One region of the Photobacterium sp. CCB-ST2H9 genome, then DNA from elsewhere that is predicted to be linked to it. Evidence: riboswitches for the same ligand, from Rfam matches in the RefSeq annotation. Region 1 holds a riboswitch; each other region holds the start of a gene.

What was found. Region 1 has a riboswitch for thiamine pyrophosphate ahead of thiB (thiamine ABC transporter substrate binding subunit). Riboswitches for the same ligand answer to the same signal wherever they lie in the genome.
Region 2: another riboswitch for thiamine pyrophosphate. It lies ahead of thiD (bifunctional hydroxymethylpyrimidine kinase/phosphomethylpyrimidine kinase); the one in region 1 lies ahead of thiB (thiamine ABC transporter substrate binding subunit).
Region 3: another riboswitch for thiamine pyrophosphate. It lies ahead of thiC (phosphomethylpyrimidine synthase ThiC); the one in region 1 lies ahead of thiB (thiamine ABC transporter substrate binding subunit).

The regions. Positions count from the first base shown of each region.
Region 1 covers NZ_CP100425.1:3,104,033-3,107,309, forward strand. Annotated here, with positions in the region: gene leuD (3-isopropylmalate dehydratase small subunit) at 1-349, shown strand, start outside; gene L4174_RS14210 (DUF547 domain-containing protein) at 491-1,291, shown strand; TPP riboswitch at 1,364-1,482, shown strand; gene thiB (thiamine ABC transporter substrate binding subunit) at 1,592-2,578, shown strand; gene thiP (thiamine/thiamine pyrophosphate ABC transporter permease ThiP) at 2,595-3,277, shown strand, end outside.
Region 2 covers NZ_CP100426.1:623,204-626,480, reverse strand. Annotated here, with positions in the region: gene L4174_RS19440 (ABC transporter ATP-binding protein) at 1-754, opposite strand, end outside; gene thiD (bifunctional hydroxymethylpyrimidine kinase/phosphomethylpyrimidine kinase) at 804-1,679, opposite strand; TPP riboswitch at 1,776-1,873, opposite strand; gene L4174_RS19430 (VOC family protein) at 2,050-2,406, shown strand; gene L4174_RS19425 (family 20 glycosylhydrolase) at 2,476-3,277, opposite strand, start outside.
Region 3 covers NZ_CP100425.1:3,510,209-3,513,485, reverse strand. Annotated here, with positions in the region: gene crcB (fluoride efflux transporter CrcB) at 137-520, opposite strand; gene L4174_RS16175 (universal stress protein) at 659-1,084, shown strand; TPP riboswitch at 1,165-1,262, shown strand; gene thiC (phosphomethylpyrimidine synthase ThiC) at 1,392-3,277, shown strand, end outside.

The sequences.
Region 1 (3,277 bases):
CGAACATGCCCCGTGGGCGCTGGCGGATTACGGCATCAAAGTAATGATTGCACCCAGCTTTGCCGATATCTTCTACGGTAACTCAATCAATAACCAGATGGTGCCGGTACGCCTGACAGAAACGGAAGTGGACGAAATCTTCCAGTATGTCGAAGCCAATGAAGGCGCCGAAGTGACGGTTGATCTGGAAACCATGACGGTCAGTGCCAACGGCAAATCGTATTCATTTGAAATCGACGAGTTCCGCCGCCACTGCCTGCTGAACGGTCTGGATAACATTGGCCTGACGCTGCAACACGAAGATAAAATCGCGGAATATGAAAGCAAGATCCCGGCTTTCTTAGCCTGATCTATACTCAAGAGTCAGCCTCAGACACCCTGCTCCGGCAGGGTGTTTTGTTCAGGTCTGCAGGCAAGACATCACACGAACCAGAAAGAAACGCGTTTCCTTTCGGTCTCTTAGATATCAGCCATCTACAGAGGTGTTCACATGTTTTCGTTCCGCCGGGCTCTGCCTTTATTCACTGTCCTGATTTTACTCAGCTTCTCATCAGCCCCCATGGCCGCGCCGAAAGCCGACCTCTGGCCGTTCTGGCAAACCAGCAACCCCCAAAGCACCACCACAGTAGATCACAGCGCCTGGCAAAGTCTGCTGAACACCTACCTGCTCGTCGCCCCACAACAGACCCGTTTTCGCTACGCTGCGGTCAGTCCGCAAGATAAAAGCAGCCTGAATCAGTATATTGCCGGGCTGACCTCACGCGATCCCCGTCGTTTGAACCGCAATGAGCAGTTCGCTTACTGGGTGAATATCTACAATGCGCTGACCGTCAAAGTGATCCTCGACCACTATCCGGTCAGCTCAATTACCAAGCTGGGGGGGCTGTTCAGTTTCGGGCCCTGGGATGAACAGCTGATCACCATTGACGGCAAAAAACTGTCCCTGAACGATATCGAGCACCGTATTCTCCGCCCGATCTGGCAGGACAAACGCATTCACTATGTGGTGAACTGCGCCAGTCTGGGCTGCCCGGATCTGCTGCCGGAAGTCATGCATGCCGACCAGATCAATGCTCAGCTCGACGGCGCCGCACGCCGGTTCATCAACAGCCCCAAAGGGGTCGATGACAAAGGCGGTCAAGTCCGGCTGTCTTCGATTTATGACTGGTATCAGTTTGATTTCGGCTCACTGACAGATCTGCAGAAACACCTCAACCGCTACCGCAAACAGCCGGTCACGCTCACCAGCCCAAGGTATGATTATGACTGGCGCCTGAATGAGATTCGCTAGTTCCCGGCTCCCAGACTGGCATCCGCTGATAATTCCGGCTGGCAACCCGTGCCCGCCCCGTTTACAATGAGAGCCGTTCTCATGGGGAGTCTCCGGACTGAGATCGTGTCTGTTTATGTATATGCAGCACACGGGACCCATTGAACCTGAACCAGGTCATGCTGGCGTAGGAATTGAGAAACTGAAAGCACATCATTACTTTCCCTTTTCGTGACTTTCCCGGGACGTGCTCCCGCTCACTCAACGCCGCGCCTTGAAGAAATCGGAATTCCCTGCCAAGCAGGTACTCAGGAGCGCTTTGTGAAACACATACTGACAGCTTTACCCTTACTGGTTGCCGCCTCGTCTGCAGCCGCTGCTCAACCGACTCTGACGGTATACACCTACAGTTCGTTTACCGCAGACTGGGGCCCGGGCCCTGCAATTGAAAAAACCTTCGAAAAAGAATGTGGCTGTGATTTACAGTTCGTCGCGCTGGACGATGGGGTGTCCATCCTCAACCGTGTCCGTCTGGAAGGCAAAAACACGAAGGCCGATGTCCTGCTGGGTCTGGACAACAACCTGATGACGGAAGCGAAGAAAACCGGGCTGCTGGCAAAAAGCGGTGTCGACACATCCGCTGTCACCATTCCGGGGGGCTGGCAGGATCAAACCTTCGTGCCTTTCGATTACGGTTATTTCGCCTTTATTTACAACAGCCAGAAGCTCAAGAACCCGCCAGCCAGCCTGAAAGCGCTGGTCGAACGTGACGACCTGAACCTGATCTATCAGGATCCGCGTACTTCGACCCCGGGGCAGGGTCTGATGCTGTGGGTGAAATCCGTCTACGGTGATCAGTCCTCTGATGCCTGGCAGCAACTGGCCAAGAAGACCGTGACCGTCACCAAAGGCTGGTCAGAAGCCTACAATATGTTCCTCAAGGGCGAGACCGATCTGGTGCTGTCTTACACCACTTCCCCGGCCTATCACATCATTGCCGAGAAGGAAGACAAATATAAAGCGGCCAACTTCAGTGAAGGCCACTACATGCAGGTGGAAGTTGCCGCTAAACTGAAGCACAGCCCAAATCAGGCGCTGGCGGATAAGTTCATGAACTTTATCCTGACGCCGGGCTTCCAGTCCCAGATCCCGACCGGCAACTGGATGTATCCGGTCACCGATCAGCCGCTGCCTGAAGCGTTCAAGGCACTGCCGCGTCCGGCCAAATCGCTGGAATTCAGTGCTGACGAAGTTGCGAAAGAGCGCAAAACCTGGGTCCGCGAATGGCAAACAGCCCTGACGCAATAATCCTGTAGGACTGACGTTGTTACTTTCCCGTTCCAGCCTGCCCGGCCTGCTGAGTGCCGGGCTCATTCTGATCCTGGTCGGCGGAGCGCTCAGCGCTCTGCTGACGCAGGCGACCGACATCCGGCCGCTGGCGCTCTGGCAGGATCCTTACCTGCGCCATGTTACTGCATTCAGTTTTCAGCAGGCCATTCTATCGACGCTGCTGAGCGTGCTCCCGGCCATCCCAGTCGCTTATGCCCTGTCACGCCGCCGTTTTCCCGGCCGGGCGCTGCTGCTGCGCCTGTTCGCCATGACCGTCGTTCTGCCGGTTCTGGTCGCCGTGTTCGGCCTGCTGGCCATTTATGGCAACAGCGGCCTGCTGGCCCAGTGGCTGGCGACGCTGGAGATGAAACTGCCTTTCAGTCTTTATGGCCTGAACGGCATTCTGCTGGCCCATGTTTTTCTTAACCTGCCGCTGGCCAGCCGGTTGCTGCTGCAAAGTCTGGAAGGCATTCCCGCCGAACAGCATCAGCTCGCCGCACACTTAGGGATGCGAGGCTGGCCGCTGTTCCGGCTGGTCGCCTGGCCGCGGCTGCGTCAGCAACTGCCGCAGGTGGCAGGTCTGGTCTTCATGCTCTGTTTCACCAGTTTTGCCGTCATCATGTCTCTGGGCGGCGGCCCGAAAGCAACCACCATCGAGCTGGCCATTTATCAGGCGCT
Region 2 (3,277 bases), on a different replicon from region 1:
TTACCAAACTCAGGGCTTTCAGGATCTGCTGCTGACAATTCACAAGACGGGCGTCGATTTCACGCGGAATCGTCCCGTCCGGGGTTGGCAGCGAGGTGATTTTTGCGGGCTGGCCTTGCATCAGGAACACAGAGTGTCCCAGACGGAGTGCTTCCTGAGGGTCATGTGTAATGAGCAGTACGGTTCGGTTTTCCAGCAGTTCTGCAGCCAGATCCTGCAATTTGTATCGTGTGACAGCATCCAGTGCTGAAAAAGGTTCATCCATTAATACGAGTGGCTGGTCCTGCATCAGGGTTCGGGCGAGTGAAACCCGCTGACGCATTCCGCCAGAGAGCCTTGATGGGGGGGTAGAGATGTATTTTTTTAAGCCGACGCGTTCTAACAGTTCAATCGCTTGTGACTGATGCGTCTCACTGACTTTTCCGTGTTTGAGCTGAACACCAAAGCAAACATTATCAAGCACATTCAGCCAGGGAAGCAGTAAATCCTGCTGAGCCATATAGGCAATCTGTGCATTCACAGGTTGGTTGCTGCTGGTTTTAATGCTCCCTTGCCAATGGACGTCGGCAGGTAATAATCCGGCTAGTAGCCTGAGTAATGTGGTTTTACCGCATCCGCTTTGCCCGAGAATGCAATGCCACTGGCCTGGGATTAAACTGAGATTCAGCTGTCTGAATAATGGCATTTCCTGATCAGGGTAATGCAGACGAATATTATTCAGCTGAACCCCCAAGCCTGCCTGCCGGTCAGTCATGTGGTTTTCTTCCTGACGAGTGATGATTTGCTCAGGCACCTGCTTCTCCTTAACGCGGCTGGAGTGAATAGAAGTGATGAACCGGGCCATGACCTTGGCCAATCCGAAGTTGATCCGCATGTAACAGGGCTTGCGTCAGATAGGCTTTCCCGCGTGTCACGGCTTCTGTGAGGGTGTATCCCTGAGCCAGATAAGAAGCAATCGCTGCAGACAGCGTGCATCCCGTGCCATGCGTGTTCTGCGTCTGAACTCGCGAAGCAGTTAGGGTGACGGTGTCACTTTCTAGGATGAGATAGTCCGTGCTTTGTGCTTCCTGTTCCCAATGTCCCCCTTTCAGCAAAACAGCTTCAGTGTTGAGTTGTTTCAACTGCTCAATCAGCGCTTCTTTTTCTTCTGTTTCTTTTGTGTACACAACAGTTGAAACTGTACCAGAAAGGGATGAAACATGGGTTAAAGCGACTGCTTCTGGCAGATTTGGCGTGATCAGTGTTGCCAGAGGAAGAAGTTCTGACTTCAGAGTGGAAATGGCTTCGGCTTCCAGTAATAAGTCACCGCTGGTTGCAACCATCACCGGGTCGAGAACGATGAATTTCGGCCGGTATTGACGCAGTTTTTTAGCAACAGCACGAATGATAGTCGCATCACTCAGCATGCCTATTTTTACCGATTGGATATCAAGGTCGCTGAAGACAGCATCCAGCTGTTGTTCAACAAACGCCGGGCTGACCGGAAAAATACCCGTTACGCTCTGTGTATTTTGAGCCGTCAGTGCCGTGATAACCGAACAGGCATAGCCGCCAGTTGCCGAAATGGCTTTGATATCAGCCTGTATCCCGGCACCACCACCACTGTCTGAACCTGCAATTGTCAGTGTAATCGGGGTTTTAATTTCTGGGGAAAGTTCATGGTGAGCTGGCTTGTTCATTTTCATCCCTTGGCATCAATATCATGATTCATGATGGGGCAGGGATGACGAACAGTCGCGATGGTCACTGAGCCGTCAGGAATTGGCGCTTAGTGGCAGGCAAGTCTGCTAGTTCCCTACGCCAGTATGAGCTGGATCAGGTTCAACGGGTCCCACAGCGTGGTCTCAGCCTTTCGACTCCCCGACTAACGTTTAATCATTCTGTATGTTCAACCGAAGCTTGTTGTCTTCAGTATCATTTTGCGTTGGCATTCTAACCCTGTTTTTTTGAAGAAAGCAAAAGAATTCCAGAAAATCTGTGCGGGCTCCGGACAGAGGTGTTAAAGAAAGCCTATGATATCGTTACCGTCAATAATTCTGGAGACATTCAGTGAAACAGCATCATCAGATTAATTACGTTGAATTTCCTGCAAGTAACCTGCCGGCAACAAAAGCTTTTTTTGAATCCGCTTTTGGCTGGTCATTTACAGATTATGGTGATGAATATACAGCTTTTTCGGATCAGGGGCTGGATGGGGGATTTTATGCGGCGCCCCTGAAATCTGAATCAGAAAAAGGTGCGGCTTTAATTGTGCTGTACAGTGATAATTTAGAAGCGACAGAGCAAAAAGTCATCGAAGCGGGCGGCAAAATTGTGAAACCGATTTTTGCGTTTCCCGGAGGCCGCCGGTTCCACTTTACAGAACCGAGTGGTAATGAACTTGCTGTCTGGGCTGCTCCCGAGTAGCAAAGCACCCGATTGATGAATGAAAAGAGCTCCTGACGGAGCTCTTTATCGTTCGGGCAATGATGTTGCTTAATTCACTGTTGTAATCCGGCTGCTTCGGTCACCAGACACTGTTCGCAGCTGGACACCACTCGCCGCTGCTGGTGGATTGAGGCGATCATAAGCCTGCCAACTTGCGCCCTGATCGACTGAGTACTCAATGGTCAGGCCAGGGAAGGTGGAGTTCGCCTTCAGGACACCATTTTCGAGGACGCCGCCAGGGACAGGCAGGTTGAACGTAATGCCGCTTTGCTCCAGTTTCGGCAGCACTTTCTGGCCCAGGAGGTTTGCGAAGCGGTTGTAGTCCGTATTACGGGCTGCCTTGTCTACAGGGGTGCCAGCGTTGTCATTGGCTTCCCAGCCCGCCGTATGCCATGCACGCTCGGCCAGACCCAGAACACGCGGGAAAGTCATCCCTTCGAACTGAGCTTCAGTACGGACTGTTTCAGCCCACAGCGAACCCTGAATACCCAATACATTTTCAGGTTTCAGGAGTTTTTTCACACCAGCACCGGCAACCACGTCTTCTTTCGTAATTGGTGCACCGGCACGGGTGAAGTCGGCATTTGCGAACACATCATCCGGCATGTAACCAAAGGTCTTCCGGGTGTCGGTGAAACGTGGCGCCCAATAGTAACCGCGTTCGTTTGGATCCGGCTCGTATGGATGGTCGAAATACAGGTGGCTGGCATGGTTGTAAACAACTTTATAGTCGTTGTTTGCCAGATTATAGGCACGGTCAGCAACACCCCATTCCCAGATATTCTGCCAGGCGTTACCCCAGAGCTGACTGTTGGCCATTTCAGAGCGGGGGTAGACTTGTCCGCTGTGC
Region 3 (3,277 bases), 410 kb from region 1:
TTTTCGTTTTCAGCGTTTATCTAACGCGATACCGTACGGCATTACATCCTCAGAATGCTGAATTTATTCGAGCCCAAATCGAAAAAAAGCCTCATCTATGATGAGGCTGGTACCAATCTAAACTCTCACGTCAGTCTTAGCTTCTCATCATCAGCTGATAGCCAATAAAGCAGGCAGAAATACTCAGGAATACATTTAAGAGCAGGTTCAGTGTCATCTTGGCGTACTCGCCGTGCTGAAGCAGGACGACGTTATCCATGGAGAATGTTGAAAATGTCGTGAGGGCGCCGAGAAAGCCCAATCCGAGAATCGGACGCCATGGTGAGGCTTCAATCATTCCCTGATTCAGGGCTGACATCAGCAGTCCCATGATAAATGAACCGATGACATTGACGGCGAGGGTCCCATAAGGGAAGCCGCGTCCAAACAGGACAACAGACAGCTCGGCTATCAGATAACGGGCACATGCGCCAAAGGCTCCGCCAAAGGCAACATAGCTTAAAACGATGAGTTGATTCATTTGTACGCTGGTCTCTGTCAATCAAACCAGATACTAATACCATGAAATGAACCCTCTGTTGAGACAGTCACTAAGGTAATTCACAAAACAATGTGCTATACGGTGTTGTATTGCAAGCGTTCGTGAATTGAGGTGGTGATGAAGCTTTATAAAACGGTCTTGCTGGCACTCAACCCAGATGATCAACGGGCACAGCAGCTGGTCGTGAAAGCCGGGGTCGTGGCAAGCCATAACAATGCAGACCTACACCTGGCATATGTCGAGCCCGGGGTCGGTAATCTGAGTTTTTTGGATATTGAGCTGCAACTGAAAGAAGCCCATGACGATCAGGAGCTCAGGCGAATGGCGCAGTTGTCTGAATTAGCCACCCATTCTCCGCAGCCTGTGCGCGCGATGCATCTCTATGATGGTGATGTTGCAAAACATCTCATTGAACTGGCAGCAAAAATAAATGCAGACTTAGTGATTGTCGGCCATGCCAAAACGGATCTGCACTGGTTGCGAGAAGATGTCCGTCGTGAATTGGATCTGCATTTAAAGTGCGATGTGCTGATTTGTCGCTGATGCGTGACGGTTTTTACTGATTCCTGAAATTCAGTAAAGACCGCTTGCTGTCGGGATACACCTTTCTTATACTCGTTAGCTGAAACTTGTCGGAGTGCCAACTGGCTGAGACCGCATTGCGGGATCCGTTGAACCTGATCAGATTAGTATCTGCGAAGGGAACAAGAGAAAATCTTCTGCCTAGCTGTACCTGTCGTGTACAGCTGCTGTATCAGACGATGCGACACGCCCTACTTGTGTCCGCCTCTTGTTTACGCGCCCATCCGTCAAGCAACTTCCCAGAAATATCAGATGAAAGGAAATTGCTATGTCGAGTCGCAAGCAAGCGAGACTGGAAGCGAAACAATTTATTGATTCACTCACTACCCAAGCCTACCCGAATTCCCGAAAAATCTATGTCACCGGCAGCCGGGATGATATCCGTGTCGGCATGCGTGAGATTGCTCAGGCTGACTCCTTAGTCGGCGGGGATAAAAATAACCCGATTTTTGAGCCGAACGAACCGGTACGAGTCTACGATACCTCTGGCTTTTATACCGATCCGGAACAGACGATTGATATCTACAGTGGTCTGCCAAAGCTGCGTGAAAACTGGATTGAAGAGCGGAATGATACTGAGCTGTTGGATGAGCTGAGTTCTGCCTATACCAAAGAGCGTCTGGCTGATGACACATTAGATGAGCTGCGTTTTGCGCTCCGTGCCCGTGTCCGCCGGGCTAAGCCAGGCCAGTGCGTGACTCAGATGCACTACGCCCGCAAGGGGATCATCACGCCGGAGATGGAATATATCGCGCTCCGTGAAAACATGGGCCGCGCCCGTTACCGTGATGAAGTGCTGAACCAGCAGCATCCGGGACAAAGCTTCGGCGCCAACCTGCCCAAAGACATTACCCCTGAATTTGTGCGAAAAGAGGTGGCTGAAGGCCGCGCTATTATCCCGTCCAACATCAACCACCCGGAATCTGAGCCGATGATTATCGGTCGTAATTTTCTGGTGAAGGTGAATGCCAATATCGGGAATTCGGCGGTCAGTTCCTCGATTGAGGAAGAAGTAGAAAAACTGGTGTGGTCGACCCGCTGGGGCGGCGATACCGTGATGGACCTGTCAACCGGTCGGAACATTCACGAGACCCGTGAGTGGATCATCCGTAACAGTCCGGTGCCGATTGGAACCGTACCAATGTATCAGGCGCTGGAGAAGGTGAACGGCATTGCTGAGAACCTCAATTGGGACGTGTTCCGTGACACCTTGCTGGAGCAGGCGGAACAGGGCGTTGACTACTTTACGATTCACGCCGGTGTGTTGCTGCGCTATGTCCCGATGACGGCCAAGCGCGTGACGGGTATTGTTTCCCGTGGCGGTTCTATCATGGCGAAATGGTGTCTGGCACATCACAAGGAAAGCTTCCTGTATGAGCACTTTCGCGAGATTTGCGAGATCTGCGCAAAATACGATATCGCGCTGTCGCTTGGCGATGGCTTGCGTCCGGGTTCAGTCGCGGATGCCAATGACGAAGCCCAGTTCAGCGAACTGCGTACACTGGGAGAGCTGACTCAGATCGCCTGGGAATATGATGTACAGGTGATGATTGAAGGACCGGGGCATGTGCCGATGCATATGATCAAGGAAAACATGGAAGAGCAGCTCAAGCACTGCCATGAAGCTCCGTTCTATACCTTAGGCCCGCTGACGACCGATATTGCCCCGGGTTATGACCATATCACCTCCGGAATTGGTGCCGCGATGATTGGCTGGTATGGCTGTGCCATGCTGTGTTACGTGACGCCGAAAGAACACCTTGGCCTGCCGAATAAAGATGACGTGAAGACTGGCCTGATTACCTACAAACTCTGTGCTCACGCGGCTGATTTGGCCAAAGGACACCCGGGGGCGCAGGTCCGAGACAATGCATTGTCAAAGGCCCGTTTTGAATTCCGCTGGGAAGACCAGTTCAATCTGGGTCTGGACCCGGATACTGCCCGTGCATTCCACGATGAAACCCTGCCGCAGGAATCCGGCAAGATTGCGCACTTCTGTTCAATGTGTGGACCTAAATTCTGTTCGATGAAGATTTCTCAGGAAGTGCGGGATTATGCGAAAGCACAGAATGAGGCTCAGGTGATCCAGTTACTGGAGGATCCGCTGGAAGGCATGCGCCAGAAATCGGCCGAATTCCGGGAAAAAGGCAGCGA